DNA from 3 places in the Pectobacterium parvum genome. Region 1 is predicted to be linked to each of the others. Evidence: predicted binding sites of a transcription regulator. Region 1 holds the regulator's gene; each other region holds the start of a gene.

What was found. The regulator CRP, encoded in region 1, controls carbon source genes, mostly activating them, when cyclic AMP is high. The targets are predictions, from matches to a motif close to ATGTGANNNNNNTCACAT.
Region 2: a site for CRP is predicted at 4,076-4,093, ahead of LOZ86_RS07830 (PhzF family phenazine biosynthesis protein). Genes of this name have one in related genera too.
Region 3: a site for CRP is predicted at 1,674-1,691, ahead of glpT (glycerol-3-phosphate transporter). Genes of this name have one in related genera too.

What each region holds. Positions count from the first base shown of each region.
Region 1 is NZ_CP087392.1:703,286-710,051, forward strand. Features, by position in the region: gene argD (bifunctional acetylornithine/succinyldiaminopimelate transaminase) at 1-744, shown strand, start outside; gene crp (cAMP-activated global transcriptional regulator CRP) at 902-1,534, opposite strand; gene LOZ86_RS03105 (OsmC family protein) at 1,909-2,316, shown strand; gene LOZ86_RS03110 (phosphoribulokinase) at 2,430-3,299, opposite strand; gene LOZ86_RS03115 (YheU family protein) at 3,424-3,660, opposite strand; gene LOZ86_RS03120 (hydrolase) at 3,657-4,697, opposite strand; gene LOZ86_RS03125 (LysE family translocator) at 4,804-5,406, shown strand; gene LOZ86_RS03130 (ABC transporter ATP-binding protein) at 5,432-6,766, opposite strand, start outside.
Region 2 is NZ_CP087392.1:1,743,738-1,750,503, reverse strand. Features, by position in the region: gene LOZ86_RS07835 (inverse autotransporter beta domain-containing protein) at 1-2,639, opposite strand, end outside; gene LOZ86_RS07830 (PhzF family phenazine biosynthesis protein) at 4,172-5,068, shown strand; gene LOZ86_RS21525 (hypothetical protein) at 5,082-5,225, shown strand; gene treB (PTS trehalose transporter subunit IIBC) at 6,052-6,766, shown strand, end outside.
Region 3 is NZ_CP087392.1:556,255-563,020, reverse strand. Features, by position in the region: gene glpA (anaerobic glycerol-3-phosphate dehydrogenase subunit A) at 1-1,430, opposite strand, end outside; gene glpT (glycerol-3-phosphate transporter) at 1,865-3,214, shown strand; gene glpQ (glycerophosphodiester phosphodiesterase) at 3,290-4,357, shown strand; gene yigL (sugar/pyridoxal phosphate phosphatase YigL) at 4,536-5,336, opposite strand; gene pldB (lysophospholipase L2) at 5,439-6,476, opposite strand; gene rhtB (homoserine/homoserine lactone efflux protein) at 6,607-6,766, shown strand, end outside.

The DNA.
Region 1 (6,766 bases):
GGGCCTAAGCCTGCCGATATTGTTCATGTTCCCTTCAACGATCTGGCTGCTGTTAAAGCGGTGATGGACGATCACACCTGTGCGGTTGTACTGGAGCCGATTCAGGGGGAAGGGGGGATTACGCCCGCTACGCCTGAGTTTTTACAAGGCGTTCGCGATCTGTGCGATCAGCACAAGGCGCTGCTGGTGTTTGATGAAGTGCAGAGCGGAATGGGGCGCACTGGCAAACTATTCAGCTACATGCACTACGGCATTACGCCAGATATCCTCACAACGGCTAAAGCATTGGGCGGTGGTTTCCCGATTAGCGCGATGCTGACGACGGAAGAGATCGCATCGGCCATGACGGTTGGGGTACACGGCACCACTTATGGCGGCAACCCGCTGGCCTGTGCGGTGGCGGAAGCTGCGCTGGATATTATTAACACACCAGAAGTGCTATCAGGTGTGGCGGATCGCCACGATCGCTTTGTTAGTGAGCTTGAGAAAATCAATCAGCAGTGCGGAATATTCGAGCAGGTTCGCGGTATGGGGCTGCTGCTGGGTGCCGAACTGAAACCGCAATGGCATGGTCGCGCGGGCGAGTTTCTGGCTGCGGCAACGTCTCAGGGGCTTATGGTGCTGATGGCTGGGCCGAACGTAATCCGCTTCGTACCATCTTTGATTATTGATGAAGAGGATATTGCGCAGGGGATGGCGAAATTCGCTAAAGCCGTCGCGCAGGTCGTTAACGCAGCAAACTGATTATGCTCTCAAAAGATCAGCCATAAAAAAACGTAGGGAACGTTTTTCAACGTCGCTTGCGACGACCCGCAGGGTGGCGAGCAGGAAGCTCGCCATAAAAAAAGCGTGAGGCCAAGGCTTCACGCTTTTTTTATTGGTAGGGTACCGCGACAGGGGTTTAGCGAGTGCCGTAAACGACAATCGTTTTACCGTGTGCAGAGATCAGGTTCTGGTCTTCTAACATTTTCAGAATGCGGCCCACGGTTTCACGCGAGCAGCCAACGATTTGCCCAATTTCCTGACGGGTAATTTTTATTTGCATGCCATCTGGATGTGTCATGGCATCAGGTTGTTTGGCCAGGTTGAGTAGGGTTTGGGCAATACGGCCAGTCACATCAAGGAAGGCGAGGTTGCCGACTTTTTCAGAGGTAACCTGAAGTCTGTTTGCCATTTGTGCAGACAGACGCATGAGGATATCCGGGTTAACCTGGATGAGTTGGCGGAATTTTTTATAGGAAATTTCAGCCACTTCACAGGCGGTTTTTGCCCGAACCCAGGCGCTGCGTTCCTGACCTTCTTCAAACAGGCCGAGCTCGCCGATAAAATCGCCCTGATTGAGGTAGGAGAGAATCATTTCCTTGCCTTCTTCATCTTTGATTAGCACTGCGACAGAGCCTTTCACGATGTAGTAAAGCGTTTCTGCTTTTTCACCTTGGTGAATCAGCGTGCTCTTCGATGGATACTTGTGGATATGACAATGGGAAAGGAACCATTCGAGAGTTGGATCTGTTTGCGGTTTGCCGAGAACCATTCGCTATCATCCTCTGTTGTAATTCACTGCGCAAATTACAGGGGTCAGAGTTCCCTGTACGGCGTGTTTAACTGCTAAAAAAATAAAATTCAGTCTAGGCAGAATGACGTCAGGGAATATACTGAAACCTCTGTACCCTTTATTTTCCGGTTGCTGCCTTGCCGCACCGTAAAAATGGCTGGGTATGTCTGGCCAGGTCATCATCTTCTTCGTTTCTGGGTTTGTCCAGAAAAGGTCTATTCTATTTTCGTTTTAACACAGCTTTAAGGACGTGTCTTGTGTTGTCTCGCTTCAGCATGACAAAGCGCTGATTAACGCTGGTTTTTGTACAGTAACGGTATAAATTTTCAAAAAATTTTTAGTGGAGAGGCATCATGCAGGCACGGGTAAAATGGGTTGAAGGCTTAACGTTTTTGGGCGAATCCGCATCAGGACATCAGATATTGATGGACGGCAATTCCGGTGATAAAGCGCCGAGTCCGATGGAAATGGTGTTGATGTCCGTAGGGGGATGCAGCGCGATTGATGTGGTGTCGATTCTGCAAAAAAGCCGCAACGATGTAGCGGATTGTGAAGTGAAATTAACGTCAGAACGTCGGTCAGAAGCGCCGCGTTTATTCACCCATATCAATCTGCATTTTATCGTGACGGGAAAAGGATTGACCGACAAAGTTGTCGAGCGAGCCGTCGCACTGTCGGCAGAAAAATACTGCTCAGTAGCATTGATGCTGGGCAAAGCCGTTGAGGTGACGCACAGCCACGAAATTAGAGTGCTGGCATAATCCCTGTCTCTGGGCACTAATTCTGGTCACTTAAGCCTGTTATTAGGGGAAACACAGGGGGTGGTTCCCGTAGGGAGGCCTCACCCCTGTGGTCGCCCCGTGTATCTCGATGCTTATTCGATCGTTTTCCCTTCAATTAACCGCTGCACCAGCGGTGCCATGATTAATTCCATCGCCAATCCCATCTTCCCACCGGTAACGACCAGCGTGTTGATGTGGGAGATAAAGGAACCCTGCAACATAGCGAGCAGATAGGGGTAATCAATATTATCCAACCCCTGAAAATGAATCACGACGAAGCTTTCGTCCAATGAGGGAATCGATTTGGCGGCGAACGGGTTGGAGGTGTCCACGGTGGGCACGCGCTGGAAGTTGATGTGTGTGCGAGAGAACTGTGGCGTGATATAGGTGATGTAGTCTTCCATTGAGCGGACGACGGAATCCATCACCGCTTCACGCGAGTGGCCGCGCTCATTAACGTCACGAATCAGCTTTTGAATCCATTCCAGGTTGACGATCGGCACCACGCCGACGAGCAAATCGACATGCTGTGCCACGTCGTTTTGCTCGGTGACCACGCCGCTGTGCAATCCTTCATAGAACAGGATATCGGTGGGTTCTGGCATCGGCTCCCACGGCGTGAACGTCCCAGGAACCTGATTATAGGGAATGGCTTCATCGTAGGTATGAAGGTATTTACGCGTCTGGCCACGCCCGTGCAGGCCATATTCAATAAACGACTGTTCCAGCAGGCTGAAATCATTCGCTTCTGGGCCGAAGTAGCTGATGTGGCGTCCTGAATCACGCGCTTTACGAATTGCCATATCCATTTCCGGGCGGGTATAGCGGTGAAAGCTATCGCCTTCCAACTGGGCTGCGCGCAGATCAAACTGCTGGAAAATCTTACGGAAGGCCAGACTGGTTGTCGTGGTTCCCGCTCCGCTGGAGCCGGTAACCGCAATAATCGGATGTTGATGTGACATAAAGTGCGTGACTCCGTGATCGCGATGCCCGCATAGACCGAAGGCCTGCGCGCATCCTCAAAAAAGACGTAATTATCATCATTGTTAGCATGTTTGGCGCGTTCTTTCACGACTTTCGGCGTGCTCAATAAGGGGCATGTCCTCCGGAATTGAGCTGATTACGCGGCATGATATTGAGGGTTTCATGTAACTCAGACCACACCAACACCACCTCGCCAGATTGGAGTTGGCCGCGGATATCTTCCACTTTCTGCGCCAGCGAACGCTCCTGTTCGCCGTAATCGGTGCCTTCCCGCAGAACGAAAGATTCGATGATGCTATCCAGCGTTTCTGGGTCGAGCTGTTGCCAGGGAATAATCACGCTATGTTTCCTGATTCAAAGGGTTTCTGAGTAAAAACGGCTCCTGAAGAAAAAGAGTCGCTGGCCTGGTCCAAAAATGGGCTAAGCCAGTTGGGAATGCGCTGTTCCAGCCACATTTCCGGTTTCAGCAACGTTCCACCGACGAAGCCAACATGCCCGCCATGTTCCGTTAGCTGATACTCAATATTAGACGGTAACTGAGACAGATCGGGAATCACCTCTGATGTCATGAAAGGATCGTCCTTCGCATGGATGATGAGCAGCGGTTTTCGTATCTGAGGCAACAGTGGCAGAGCGCTACAGCGTCGATAGTAGTCGGCCGCATCGCGGAAGCCGTGGATACGTGAGGTAATGACGTCATCAAACTCTCGCAGCTGTCGGATTCGCTTCAACTGCGGCAACTGAATCGGTAGCGTGTCCGGGTAAGCCGCCAGCTTGCGACTGGCGTTTTGTTTCAACAGGCGCAGTAGGTAATGCTGATAGACGCGAGAGAAGCCTTGTTCCATCCGACGGCTACAAGGTTCGAGCATCAGTGGTGCAGAAACAATGACGGCCGCTGACAGGGAACAGGCTTCGCCTTGCTGCGCGAGCAGGTAGGCTAGCATGTTACCGCCGAGAGACACGCCGATGGCAGCCGTAGGTGTATCGCCCAGCGTCTCCTGCATCCAGCGCAGGAAATAGCTGGCATCGCTGGTTTCGCCGGAGTGATAAATACGCTTCATCCGGTTGGGTTTGCCGCTGCATCCGCGGAAATGCATGATGACTGCCAGCCAGCCGCGCTGCTTACAGGCATGTAGCAGGCCGTGAGCGTAAGGGCTATGAAAGCTGCCTTCCAGCCCGTGGAACAGCACCACGCGCGGTTTGTGCCGCGCCTGTTCAGGGGCTTCGCTCCAGGCCAGATCGACGAAATCGCCATCCGGTAATTCCAGTGACTGCCAGACTGGCGAGAATTGCGCATGGCGGCGGATCAGACGCGGTAATAGCGTTTGCAGATGTGGATTATGCGCGCCGCTCAGCGGACGGAAATGGTCATACATAAAGGATAGATAAATCTTGTTGTCGGCTCTTGTACGATCAATATCACACTGTTAGCTTCAATGCTGCCAGTTGGTACGACATTTGGGTCAGGAGCGCCTACAAATAATGGAACTGAGTTTATTTCTTTCGATGTTGGGGTTTTTGTGGGTAGCGGCCATCACACCGGGGCCTAACAATATGCTGTTGACCACCTCGGGCGCGAATTTTGGCTTTATGCGTTCACTGTGGCTGATGGTCGGCATCATGCTGGGCATGCAGAGCATTTTGCTGCTGGTGGCATTCGGTGTCGGTGGTTTGATTCTGATTTACCCTTCGCTGCATTTTATCTTGAAAGTCCTCGGCAGTGCCTATCTGCTCTGGCTGGCGTGGAAAATCGCCACGGCGGCTTACGAACGTCTGGAAACGTCCGTTGCACCGCCCAAGCCGATCCGGCTTTATCAAGGGTGGTTGCTGCAATTCCTGAACCCGAAAGCGTGGCTCATGGCGCTGGGCGCGGTTGCCAGCTTTAGTCTGGCGGGGGAAGGCTATAACCAGTCAGTGATCGCGATAAGCATCGGGATTGTGCTGGTCAATCTGGTGTCCGGTGTCATCTGGCTCGGATTCGGCACGATGATTGGACGACTACTGCGCAGTAAAAAAGCGTGGATTATCTTTAATGTGTCAATGGGCTTGCTGACCGCCGCCTGCGTGCTGTTGATTTGGCATTAAGGCGACGCTTTTCAGGCAACTAATATCAAAACGAGTCGCTCTGCATCATCTGCTCTAGCTGTTCCTGCGCGTCCAGCCAGGATAGCTCCGTTTCTTCCAGCTCGATTTTGACTTTGGTTTGCTGTTGCAGGCAGTCGGTGAGTTCGGCTTTACGGCTGATGTCGTAGATGGCACTGTCCGCCAGTCGGGCTTCCAGCGTTGCCAGCGTTTCCCCCAGCTTTTCCATCTGCTGCTCAAGCTTGGTTATCTGTTTGCGCAGCGGTTGCGTTTGTGTTCTCAATTCGGCTTCGCGGCGTTTCTGATCTTTTCTGCCCTGTGCGCTGTTGGCGATATTCTCTTTTGGCGTTTCATCGGCCGCATTTTCCTGACGTTGCAGGCCGACCAGCCACTGCTGGTAGTCTTCCAAATCGCCGTCGAACGGTTCTACTTTTTGGTCGTGTACCAGATAGAGATCGTCCGTAGTAGAACGGATCAGGTGTCGATCGTGCGAGACGACAACCAGTGCACCTTCAAAATCGATTAATGCTTCGGTCAACGCCTGACGCATATCCAGATCGAGGTGGTTGGTTGGTTCGTCGAGCAGCAGGAGATTCGGGCGCTGCCAGACGATCAGTGCCAGTACCAGACGGGCTTTTTCGCCGCCAGAGAAGCGCTCGGTGATCTCGGTGACTTTGTCGCCCTGAAAACCGAAGCCGCCGAGGTAGTCGCGCAGCTGCTGTTCCGTTTCCCGCTCTGCCAGACGCACCAAATGCTGTAATGGCGATTCGTCCGCACGTAGAAACTCTAACTGGTGCTGGGCGAAATAACCGAGCTTCACACCTTTCGCCAGCCCAATTTCCCCTTTCAGTGGGGCGAGCGTGCCAGCAAGCAGTTTGATCAGCGTGGACTTACCCGCTCCGTTATGGCCGAGCAGCCCGATGCGAGAACCCGGCACTAAATTGAGTTTGATGGATTCCAGAATCAGCTTGTCGTTATAGCCTGCGCTGACCTTTTCCATCTTCATCAGTGGATTGGGTAACGACTCCGGGGCGCGAAAGCTGAAGCGGAAAGGGTTATCGACATGCGCTGGTGCAATCATTTCCATGCGTTCCAGCATTTTTATCCGGCTTTGCGCCTGCTTGGCTTTGGTTGCTTGTGCGCGGAAACGGTCGATGTAGTGTTGCAGATGCGCGACGCGCTCCTGCTGATGTTCATAGAGCGATTGCTGCTGTGCAAGACGGGTGGCGCGCTGGCGTTCAAACGAGGAGTAGTTACCCGTGTACTCATTGAGCGACTGCTGCTCGATGTGCAGAATCTTGGTCACTACCGGATCGAGGAAATCGCGATCGTGCGAGATCAGGACCAGCGTGCCGGCGTAGTT
Region 2 (6,766 bases), 1.0 Mb from region 1:
GCTACAATGCTGCTGTTCTTATCGGATTTCCAATCCACTGGGATACCGGAAAGAAGGTTGCCGTTGAGGTCTTTAATCAGCGCCCTGAATGTCACAGCTGTTACCCCATCAGCAACACCAGAGGTCGCATCCGTACTGACGGAACTCACGATGGCAGTCGCATTGTTACCGATGAACGTAGTGTCTTTTGTGGTGGTCAAGTTATTGATGCTAGCCAGCACGCGTGAGGGGCCGGCAATGGTACTGACAAGTGTGGTGGTAACAACTCCCTGCGCATCTGTTTTTACTATTTTCTCAGCGAGCGTAGCACCGTTATCGGTACTAAATGTGACCAGCACATCAGGGACGGCGTTACCCTTTGCATCGGTAACCTTGGCTACCACGTTTTTTGGTGTCTTACCGTCAGCCAGAGAGACCTCTGGAAGAATGCTTAAATTATTCTGTTCTACCCTCATGGTGTTCTGGTCAGGATGAAAAGTAAGCGTCAGCGTCTTTTCATCTCTGCCGTGAATACTGGCTGTAACCGTTGTGTCACCAGCCTGTTGTGATGTAATCGGAACAATGACGGTACCATCAGCTTCAGTGATGACTGATTCCGCAACAGTGGCCCCCTTGTCTGCTTTCAGTCTGATAGACTGGCCAGATACGGAGTTATTATGGGCGTCAATAACCGTTACTCGGAAACGGTTATTGGATTTACCGTCAGCAATGGCGCCGTCCTCAATGACATCCAGCGTATCAACCTGTGCGGTAGCATTATCTGCAGTCAGAATCACATCGGCTGACGCAAATTGTATGTTCCGAGCCGACGGTATCAACGTGAATGATTCAGGCACAGTGCCTGCTGTTACTGTCATCTCATATTCACCCGCAACAAGTCGGGTGAATGCAGATACAGTGGCATTGATGTTACCGCGCAGCTTAGATGTACTCACAACGCTGATTTCATTTTCAGCAATATCAACTGGGCGCCCTTCTTTATCATTCACCTTCAACACAAATTTCTGTTGTGAAACACCATTAGCAGGCTGTGAAGCTGACGAAGGTGAGAGTGAACTAGTACTTATATCAAGCGCAGCCTGTGTGGCTGTGACTTGAGTGTCAGCTCGGTCGGAAATGTTCCCTTTTTTGTCGACTGCTACACCACTCACCGTATAGCTGTTGCCTCCCTCTCTGACAGAACTATATTCCGGCACAACCACATACCAATCGCTGCCGTCCTGCACGATGTTACCTCCTGAGGCAATGAGAGACGGAGCTGACCAGTCGATACGTTCCATACCGTACTTGCTAGTTACTGATACGCCGAGTGGTTTCTGCTCACCAGCGTAACCCGTCACCAGATCGGCCGTCCTCAGGAGGATCACATCTTTTTTCTTGCGGTATTCCAGAACGATATTGTTGTTACGCTCCACTAGGTCATATCGACTACCAACCAAGCTGCGCATGATCGCCACCGAGTCTGGATTGACCTGCTGCTGCCAAGGTACGCCTAGCTGGTAATTCATGTCCATACTGAAACGCGTGTCGCTTTTACCTGACTGCCCCTGACGCTGTTCTGCACCAAACGTCAGTAGAGGAACCGGAGTGTAATTTACGCCAGCCGTGATAGCATGCGGGTTCCTCTGTCGGCTATCCTGACCGAAGAGACTCACCTCATCCCCGTAGTATTGCTCATACATCAGCTTGCCACCCAGCTGTGGCAGAGAAGGCACCCAAGCCTGCATCCTGACATCCCAGCCGTTTGCCGGACGCTCCTCATAGTCTCTCAGCTCCGGTGACGTTTTCCAGCCTGTCAGGCGGTAATAGATATTGGCACCCAGTTTAAGAAAATTACGCCAATATTCCCCTCCTAGCCCCAAGCGGGAATGGTCTCGAGAAAGATCATAGTCGAGAAAGGTATTTACACCGAGCATCCAATCATCGGCAAACCAACGATATCCCCCACCCAAATTTGACTGGGTCCGTCCATCAGTCCGGTGAATACTACCCTGGCTGAAGACAAGGCTGTCCTTTTGTTCGAACAAAGGGACAAGCAAGTCCAGTTGTGAGTTTTTCAGGGAGAAATTTTTATCCATCTCCAGTTGTACTCGTGCGGTTCCGAAACGACCAAGCCACTGTTGAATTTCATCGCTGGCAGCCCTTGAGACTATGCCTTGTGCCATTGATGCAATAGCATCACTGCCCGCACCGTTTGCCAGTGTTCCCCCCGCCTGTGCAGCATAGCCAGCTACTTTATGAGCATGCGTATCATTACCCTGCTCTTCTGTCACCGACGCATCATCCCACCGAACTTCAGGCAACGGAGCAACAGGAACCTCCAGCTCATCACCCTGTTGCAGATGATCAAAACCCTGGGAAAAAGTACGAAACTGGTTCAGCTTGCGCAGTGCATCCAGAGTCATATGGTACTTCTTTGCAATGGTAGAAACCGTTTCCCCTTCACCCAAGGTGTATACCCGAGTCTGCAGCGCAATCTGTTCCTGATTCTGCAGGAAGCGGTCATCACCTCCTGCCACAGCAGTCGCTGGGGTAAATGCCGCTACGATCGGAAAAGAAACCTGGATACCGATATTCATCCAAGCAAGCAATTTAAGATGAAGAGGTACGAAATGGGTGTGTTTAAATCTGTCCTTCACAAAAAAACTCCTAGAAAGGCCGACAGGTTATAATCGGCCAGATCTTAACGTAATTAATAATAAGTAAGGTCTTTAATAAATCGAGAACCCGAGTCGGAAAAAATTAAATTTTTTAGATACTCTTCTCCCGTGTATATATAGATAGCGGCGTACTTCAATCCATAATTAAGGATAATGTTTATAACAGAAATCCCATTGACCATAAGCTACGGAGTTATAAACTAATCTGAACTAAGAATGGATTACTTTGAATGCATTCTAGTCATTAATTACTTCTATATTGAAAAGTTGTTACACCTTTATAATGAATAGAATTCCCATTCGAAAGATGCACTTCAACAAGAACTTCATACAGCATTGATTCATTAAATAATTGATAAACAGAAATTATTACACCCCACCAACCTATTTAGCTCTAACACCAATAACAGACTACCATATCCCTTCAGATACAAGTCATCACATTAAAGAGAATGGTATGCTTCCACTTCCAAAAAAACACTATCTCACGAAGAGTTAAAAAAAGATTGAAATAAAAACCCATCAACACATTTCTTACACCCTAAATAAAATCTTGACACTTATTAAATTCCGATTAAGCAAAAGTATACACAAAAAAATATTATGGTCAAAATGGCAGAGATAAAAATCATGATAGATTTAAGCTAGTTAAAACCCTACCCCTCCGTTAAATACACTCAATCGATTTAATAACATGTTGATTTACAGGTAATAATTACTAAAAACAACAAAGGGTGAATCTTATTAATCATTTATCCATAAATATACAAGCGAATAAAAGTAGCGTTTTTTGACAAAATCATTAGGAGCCAGTGGATAGTAACATTAGCTATAGTTGTTAATAACTTGTTAGATGATTTTCTACGGATCATCGAGCAATATTATGTTTCGGATCTTAACTGAATCACCGCAAGTAGCTTTGATATTGATTTCACAGAAAAATATAAGATCAGTCTGAATTTAGAAAACTATTGATTGCTGGGGTATCCTATACCGCTGAAGGAGAAACTAAAAAATCGTTTGAGGATGAAGCGTTTATAGTATTTATTACAGGGAAAATGAGCAAACATTTATAATACTTAACTCCTCACAGTCAATAAAGTAAAAATATAAAATGGCCGAGTGGAAATTAATAATTAAACCGATACGAATAAGGCATAGGGGAAATAGTGAATAACTGGAGGAGTAACTATTTTTCAGCTCTACATACTTTCAGTACAAGTAGATAATAAAATCAAAATTCAACAAAAGAAGACGAAGAAATTCAATTCGTTGATAAAATGGCTATGGTATATAAGTGTATTTATACTGTATCTATAATTAATAGACACAGACAAGGATAAAGAAAATTATTATATATGAAACCGCATAGCGATATTGTTAGTACTTAACACAGCACTTATACTCGAGTCGGAATGTGATTTGGCGCGCATTATGCCACAAGCGCGCGATAGGAGCGCGGTTAGTTTTGAGTAATATTTAAGCGATAGCGCATACAGGAGAAAAATGCGATGCCTATAGTACGTCGTTTCAAACAGGTCGACGTTTTCACCCAGCAGTCTTTCAAGGGCAATCCGCTTGCCGTCATTATGGAGGCGAAGGGATTAACCGATGTGCAAATGCAGGAGATCGCTCGCTGGACAAACCTGTCAGAAACCACGTTTGTCCTGCCAGCCACCGATCCTTTAGCGGATTACCATGTTCGTATTTTTACGCCAGAATCGGAAATTCCGTTTGCCGGACACCCTACGCTAGGCACCGCACATGCCCTGCTTGAAGAAGGATTGCGCCCTAAGTCTCCGGGCCAACTGGTGCAACAATGTGGTATTGGTCTCGTGTCGATCAACATCGGTGATGATGAGAGCCTCGCTTTTCACGCCCCGCAAGCCACCCTCGTTCCGTTTGGTGATGAGCACATGCCACTGCTGGAAAAAACGCTGGGTATTACCGGCGTTGATAGTCCCTGTATCGATAAACGCTACCCGCCCACGGCCGTACAAATGGGCATTCGTTGGCTTGTGATTCGCGTAGACAGCGCAGACACCTGTCTGAACATCACACCGGATGCAGAAGCACTCTCAGCCGTACAAAATCTCAGCCAGACCAGCGGCATCGCTGTCTATGGCCCGCACGATGGCGCAACGCCTGTCGACTATGAGATTCGTGCTTTCTACATCGAACGCGGCCATCTCAAGGAAGATCCGGTTACCGGCAGCGCCAATGCATGCCTGGCGGTATTGCTTCGTCAGCAGCATGCTATCAATAACGTCACCGCGCCACTCAGCTACCGTGCGCGACAGGGCACCATGCTGCAACGTGATGGCCGCATTACCGTGACTTACCTGAACGATGAACCGTGGATCGGCGGACACAGCGTCACAATCGTTGATGGAACGTTACAGCGGTAAAGGGAGCGATTTTATGGAAGCGACAGTTGTCGATACGTCATTTATAGATGCACTATATGAATTGCGTCACGAGCCCCATCTACGCCTTCCTATCCAGGAAGAGAGCGACACCAATGCGCTCTTTACCCTGATTCAGCAGGAAAAAGCACGCTTATAGCGTACTTTACCTCAACCGCCAACATGCGTAGCAACGCTGTCGCTCAACGGCTTGGCTTCCGTTTTCACCACACGGAGAAAGACGCCGAGCAGTGGTTCGATCACAATATTTATCACTATCCCGCCTGATATTACCTCGCATGCCTTCCATCACCTGATGCGCTGACCTTCCGGTTGCGCATCAGGTTCTTTCGCTCCACGACACATTTCCTTTTCCATATCGTTATATTTTTGTGACTGATATCACAAAAATGTTGAAATCCGATCTCATCTTCGCTACCATTAAAAATGTGATTAACATCACACTTAACTAACCCGTTAGAGGAGTCTGATAATGAAAACCTTTCGCAAAATCAGCAAATTCTTTAAAAGAATGGGAGATGTTTATGTCAGTTACTGTGAACGTATTGGGTCAATCATCAGCCCGTTCTGATTGTGATATAAACAATCTCTAAAGCCGCCTCCTACAGGCGGCTTTTGTTTTTCGGCCTCTCTCTCACTCTGTTCATCCCCCTTTCCTTTTTGTCTACCCATACGTCGCAGATTTGTGCAGCACACCGCATGCCTGAACATTCTCTTTTAAAAACAGCTCAATGCGTTTTCCTTTCACGGCAAAACCACCGTTAACAGACTATGCTTTCCTCTAGCTGTACTTGCTTCGCGTCCCCGACGTCTGCGCTAAAAGATATACCCTAAATAATTCGAGTTGCGTGAAGGCGGCAACCGAGCGAATCCCCAAGAGCTTACACAGGTAAGTGACTGGGGTGAGTAAGGACAGCCAACGCACAAGCAGCTTGAAGTATGACGGGTATAAAAAGGACATGACTATGAGTAAAGTTAAACAACAGGATATTGACCGTCTGATCGAACTGGTCGGCGGGCGTGAGAACATCGCGGCGGTCACACACTGCATTACTCGTCTCCGCTTCGTCTTGCACGACTCATCCAAAGCCCATCCCAAGAACATTGAAGAGCTGCGTATTGTTAAAGGGTGTTTTACCAACGCCGGACAATTTCAGGTCGTGATCGGCACCAACGTGGATGAGTATTACAAAGCGCTGCTCGCCACCACGGGAAAAGGCGAGATGAATAAAGAAGAAGCCAAAGTCGCCGCTCGCCAGAACATGAGTTGGTTTGAACGCAGCATTTCACATTTTGCCGAGATCTTTTTTCCGCTGCTTCCCGCGCTCATCAGCGGGGGCTTGATCCTCGGGGCACGTAACGTGATTGGCGATATCCCGATGCGCGACGGGCAAACGCTGGTTCAGCTCTATCCAACCTGGCAAACCATCTACGATTTCCTCTGGCTGTTGGGTGAAGCCATCTTCTTCTATCTTCCTGTTGCGGTCTGCTGGTCAACCGTACGCAAAATGGGCGGCACGCCCATCCTCGGCATCGTGCTGGGCATCACGCTAGTATCGCCGCAGCTAATGAACGCCTACCTCATCGGCCAGCAAACGCCTGAAGTGTGGAATTTCGGCTGGTTCACGATTGAGAAGATAGGTTATCAGGCACAGGTCATTCCGTCCGTTCTGGCCGGGA
Region 3 (6,766 bases), 150 kb from region 1:
ATACCCACGCGAGTACGCCGACGCAGGTCAATCAGGTTATTCACCTGCAATGATTCCACGGCGTAGCGCACTTCTCCCGCCGTCACCGCCTCGCATTCACACACCAGACTGCGGTCCAGACGCTCACCGGACAACATTCTCCCAGCACGTTCACCGTGGCGATAAATCGCCGAACCGCGCAGCGGCGCAGAGAGCGGTTTTGCCGCAGGATAAGCAGACAGGGCGTGAGGCGCGGATTTCACCGCCTCCAGCGATTCAGAACCAGGCAGCGGCGTCTGTGCCGTTGAGCAAGCCACGTCATGACCCAGCTTTTTGCAAATAGCGTCAGTCACCCACTCCGCCATCAGGCGGTAGGTCATCAGCTTGCCGCCGGTGATGGTAATAAACCCTTCCAGCCCATCGCGGCTGGCATGGTCGAGCAGCACAATGCCACGGCTCACGCTGCGTCCACTGGGGTCGCTATCGCTGGCAACCAGCGGTCGGACGCCCGCATAGGCGCGTAGAATGCGCGTGCTCGCCAGCTTCGGTGCCAGCATCGAACCTTCCCGCATCAGCGTTTCCACCTCAGCAGGCGTTACCAGCATATTGTCGATTTGATCGTAATCGATGTGGGTTGAGGTGGTGCCAATCAGCGAAATGGTATCGCCCGGTACCAGAATGTCGGCATCCGCCGGTTTACGGCAGCGGTTGATCACCATGTTGTTGATGCGGTGTCCAAGAATCAACAGCGCGCCTTTTGCCGGAAACATACGCACGCGCAGATCGGCATATTCCGCAATGTGTTGCCCCCAGATACCGCCCGCGTTGACCACCACCTGTGCATAGATTTCTGTTTCTACACCTTTTTTATGGTCGAAAACGCGCACGCCGGTAATACGGTCGCCCTGACGAATCAGCCCGATAACCTCATGATAGGTCAGTACTTCCGCACCGTGCTCGCAGGCATCAATCATGTTGGCCGCCGTCAGGCGAAAAGGATCGACCGAACCATCCGGCACGCGCACCGCGCCAATCAGCGTCGGGTTTGCCGCCGGTTCCAGCCGTAGCGCTTCCTGCGGATCCAACGCCTGAGCGTGAATCCCAGCCTGCTGGCAGGCGGTAATAAACTGCGCCTGCCAGCCGAGATCGTCTTCTGGCAAGGTGATAAACAGACCGTCGGTAGGCTCAATACAGTGGCGAGCAATCCGCCGGAGAATCTGGTTTTCTTCAATACATTCGCGGGCAGACTCACCATCGGTTACCGCATAGCGGGCGCCGCTGTGTAATAAGCCGTGATTACGCCCGGTCGCCCCGGTCGCAATGTCATAACGTTCAAGCAGCAGGCAGCGCAGTCCGCGCAGGGCACAGTCTCGTGCCGTACCCGCCCCCGTCGCACCACCGCCGATGACAACCACGTCAGTTTCACGCCAGTTCCCCGTATTTTGCATCATGTTCTCGCTCCAGGCGGATGGTATCCCCGTCATACTTCAAGCTGCTTGTGCGTTAGCTGCCCTTACTCCCCCCAGTCACTTACCTGAGTAAGCTCCTGGGGATTCGCGCGGTTGCCGCCTTCACGCAGCTCGAATTATTTAGGGCGTATATGTTGCTATTGGGACACAAAAAGAAGGGTTAATGTTTGATAAAGAGCAAAAACGAACACTAAACGAAAACAAGACGGGGTTTAAAAACAATAAGTGTGATTTGGGTCACTAAAACCGCACTGTGTAATTTTTCGATTCTGTTAACATGAGCACAAAAATCGTCACAGTTTCATAAAAGTGTAACATCAGCGTCATGAATCACACTCATTTGCACGCTACCCCCTTACAATAACGTTCGTAATAGAACAAAAAAGCTCTCGTTTTTTTTCGCATTGGAGATATCTATGCTGAGTATTTTTAGGCCCGCCGCCCACCAGCCGCGCGTGTCGCAAGAACACGTCGATCCGCTCTATCGCCGCCTGCGTTGGCAGATTTTCATGGGGATCTTTTTTGGCTACGCCGCCTACTATCTGGTGCGTAAAAACTTCGCACTTGCCATGCCTTATCTGATCGACCAGGGCTTCTCACGCGGTGACCTCGGTTTTGCGCTGTCGGGCATCTCCATTGCCTACGGTTTTTCCAAATTCATCATGGGATCGATATCCGACCGTTCTAACCCGCGCGTGTTCCTGCCTGCGGGTCTGATTCTGTCAGCGGCGGTCATGCTGTTCATGGGCTTCGTGCCGTGGGCAACATCCAGCATTGCGATTATGTTCGTCCTGCTGTTCCTGTGCGGATGGTTCCAGGGTATGGGCTGGCCGCCGTGCGGACGTACGATGGTTCACTGGTGGTCGCAGAAAGAACGTGGTGGCATCGTGTCCGTATGGAACTGTGCTCACAACGTCGGCGGTGGTATTCCTCCTCTGCTGTTCCTGCTGGGTATGGCCTGGTTCAACGACTGGAAAGCTGCACTCTATATGCCGGCCTTCGCCGCCATTCTGATTGCCATGATCGCTTTTGCACTGATGCGTGACACGCCGCAATCCTGTGGCCTGCCACCGATTGAAGAGTACAAAAACGATTATCCGGTTGATTACAATGAAAAAGCGGAAGAAGAACTGACGGCTAAGCAGATCTTCATGCAGTACGTTTTCCCCAACAAACTGCTGTGGTACATCGCGATCGCCAACGTCTTCGTTTACCTGCTGCGTTACGGTATCCTCGACTGGTCACCGACCTACCTGAAGGAAGTTAAACACTTCGCACTGGATAAGTCTTCCTGGGCCTATTTCTTCTACGAATATGCAGGTATTCCGGGCACACTGCTGTGCGGCTGGATGTCCGACAAGGTCTTCAAAGGTAACCGTGGTGCAACAGGCGTGTTCTTCATGACGCTGGTGACAATAGCAACTATCGTTTACTGGATGAACCCAGCCGGTAACCCGGGTGTGGACATGGCCTGTATGATCGTCATCGGCTTCCTGATTTACGGCCCGGTCATGCTGATTGGTCTGCATGCACTGGAACTGGCACCGAAAAAAGCAGCGGGTACCGCAGCGGGCTTCACCGGCCTGTTCGGCTACCTCGGCGGTTCTGTTGCCGCTAGCGCCATCGTCGGCTACACCGTTGACTTCTTCGGTTGGGACGGCGGCTTCATGGTCATGATCGGCGGCAGCATTCTGGCTGTACTTCTGCTGGTTGTTGTTATGCTGAATGAGAAAAAGCATAAAGCAGAGTTAGCCAATCGCGCCTAACCCGCTCTTGTAAGCATCCCTCTGGCGGCGTCCTGATGACGCCGCCTTTCTCTCAACAGAAAGAGGTTTGATCGCATGAACGTTACCGTAATATCCCTACTCTCCGCCCTCGCGCTCTCCGTTTCCTTTAGTGCTTCCGCTTCATCAACCGACAAAATCGTTATTGCCCACCGTGGTGCCAGCGGCTATCTGCCCGAGCATACGCTTCCGGCGAAAGCGATGGCCTACGCTCAGGGGGCCGATTATCTGGAGCAAGATCTGGTGCTCACCAAAGATAACGCGCTCATTGTCCTGCATGATCACTATCTGGATCGCGTGACCGACGTGGCAGAACGCTTTCCGCAGCGCGCCCGCAAAGATGGACGCTTTTACGCCATCGATTTCACGCTGAAAGAAATCAAGTCACTGAAATTTACCGAAGGGTTCGACATCAAAGACGGCAAGCAGGTACAGAGCTACCCGAACCGTTTTCCGATGTGGAAATCCGACTTCCGTATTCATACCTTTCAGGAAGAAATTGAATTTATTCAGGGGCTGAACCACTCAACTGGCAAAAACATCGGACTCTATCCCGAAATCAAAGCGCCGTGGTTTCACCATCAGGAAGGAAAAGACATCGCGCGCGAAACGCTGGCCGTGTTGAAGCAGTATGGCTATACGAAAAAAAGCGATAAGGTCTTCCTGCAATCGTTTGATGTTGCCGAGCTAAAGCGCATCAAAACCGAATTGCAGCCGCAGATGAAGATGGATCTGAACCTGATTCAACTGATTGCCTATACCGACTGGCATGAAACCTACGAGAAGCAGGCCGATGGAACGTGGGTGAATTACCACTACGACTGGATGCAAAAGCCCGGCGCTATGCAGCAAATTGCGACCTATGCCGACGGTATCGGCCCGGACTATCACATGCTCGTGCAGAAAGGTTCGACGCCTGACCACATCACCTTTACCGACATGGTGAAGGAAGCCCACCAGCATAAACTTCAAGTGCACCCGTTCACGGCAAGGGCCGACAGGCTACCGGCGTACGCCAACGATATCGATAGTCTCTACAATATCCTCTACTATCAGGCGGATGTTGACGGCCTGTTCACCGACTTTCCCGACAAAGCAGTCGATTTCCTGAAAAAACCGCGCTGAAGCGCTAATACTGGTCGCTTAAGCATGGATTTAGAGGGAAACACGATGATGAGGCTCCCGCAGGGATGCCTCGCACCGTGGTCGCCCTCGGTATCTCGATCCTTAAACAATCGCTGAGGCTCCGCTTTCCCATCGGGCACGATGTGCCTGATGATACGTTGACTCGATAACACATCGATTATTTCAGAAACAGTTCACGCAGGTAATTCGGCACGGCGCTGTCCGCGTTAGAGCCAATCACTTCGCGATCTGGCAGCATATCTTTCAGGCGCTGATGCGCGTTCTGCATCACGCAGCCTTTTCCGGCCATCGACAGCATTTCGTAGTCGTTCATGCCATCACCAAACGCCACGCACTCTTTGAGCGAGAAGCCGATAATCTTCGCCACCTGCTCCAGCGCATGGCCTTTAGACACGCCGCCCGCCATCACTTCCAGACAGGTAAGCGTCGAGAAACTCACGTTGACGCGGTCGCCCCAGCGCGCGTTGAGCGCTTCTTCCAGCGGTAACAGTTGTTCATGGGAATCACAGGTAAAGAACACCTTGCTGACGCCATCGGTTTCGAGCAGTGCAGGCTCGAACAGCTTGTATTTAAAGATCGACTCTTTGAAGAAACGCTCTTCTTCTGCACGCGGACGGTTCATAAACCACTCATCATCGCGGTAAACGTGCGTCAGCATATCGGGGTTATTGTGTACAACGCTGTAAAGGTCGCGGGCGATGTCCTGATCCAGATTGTGGCTGAAAATCAGCTCGCCCTGCGAGTTGTGCACGCGTGCACCATTCGAGGTAATCATAAACGCGTTGATACCGAGGTTGTCGCGGATCTGCGCGACATCCATGTGGTGCCGTCCGGTAGCGAACACAAAGTGAATCCCTTTTTCCGTCAGCAGCCTGAGGGTTTCTTTCGCATACGGGGACAGTGAGTGGTCAGGTGACAGCAGTGTGCCATCTAAATCGGAAGCAACGACATGGTACATAGCGATGAGATCTCACTTCTGGTGTGTTGTGGCGGCACGCGCCGCAAAAAATTAACGAGGTTGCTGGCAGCGTCCGTTGAACGACTTGCCAACAGTCTAAAATTAATGATAACGCGCAAAGTGCGCCAGAATCAGCGCAAATGCCTGAGCGCGGAGGTTATCCGTTTCAAAGAGAATTTCATGCCGCGCACCGTGGATAACCTGCAAAACGCCGTTTGAATTGGCGTTACCGCTCTGTGCCAGTGCCTGACAAAACGCATTCTGGCTGCGGTTATCCACCACGCGCTCTTCTCCCGCCTGTAACAGCAGAAGCGGCGTGGTGACGGCGCTGGCCTGAGCCAGTAGCTGTTTCCCCGCCTGTATCGCCTCTCGCACCCAATGATAGGTGGGGCCGCCGATGCGTAAATCCGGTGAATCCGCATAAAAGCGAATACCGCGCTGGTAGCGTTCACGGCTGTGCGTCAGCACATTCATCCGGTAAGGCAAAGGACGCCATTGCCCAGTGCCGATGGCGTAGTAATCGCGTATCGCCGGGCGACGCTCCGCCCAATCGACGATCCAACCCGCAACGCAGTGAGGAAGCGGCAAACGAATACCAAACATCGGCGCACACAGCGCCACGGCATCAAACGTTTCAGGTTGGCGAATCAAAAGCTGCGCCAGAATCGCGCCCCCCATTGAATGCGCTAAGGCAAACCGGCGGGTATAGTGTTTCGGGCCAATATGCTGCTGACACAGCGTTTCGGCATCATCGACATAGTCACTAAAGCGCAGCACATGTCCACGGTGGCCGTCTTGCAATACTCGCCCCGACCGCCCTTGCCCACGGTGATCCATGATGAGCACATCATAGCCGCTATGAAAGAGGTCGTAAGCCACTTCGCTATATTTGACATAGCTTTCGATACGACCTGAAAAGACAACGACAATTTTGTCGTGCTGCGGCGCGGTAAAGCGAACGAACCGGATCGGCACATCGTCTACGCCAGAGAATTCACCCTCTTCGCGCTGACGCCAGAAATCCAGTAATTCTCCGGTAGCAAAAGCGGCAAACTGCGCTTCTCGCGTTAACAGGTTCGAGGTTAACCATTCAGGCGTTAACCGTTCCGACGTAAACAACGTATTGTGGCGTTGAATCATCACACCTCTCCGGTGACGCGGGAAAACAAAGCTAGCGGAAGAACATGACAAGCAGTGGAGCACAAGCGTATTGTGACATAAAAAACAGACAGACTCTCGTAATACAGAACGCGATTCAGGGGCATGCTTCATGACATTGGACTGGTGGTTAACCTACTTACTCACAACGCTTATTCTCAGCCTGTCGCCCGGTTCTGGTGCCATCAACACCATGAGCACCGGAATTAGCCACGGCTATCGCGGCGCGGCGGCCTCGATCTGTGGTTTACAGGTCGGGCTGGCGATTCATA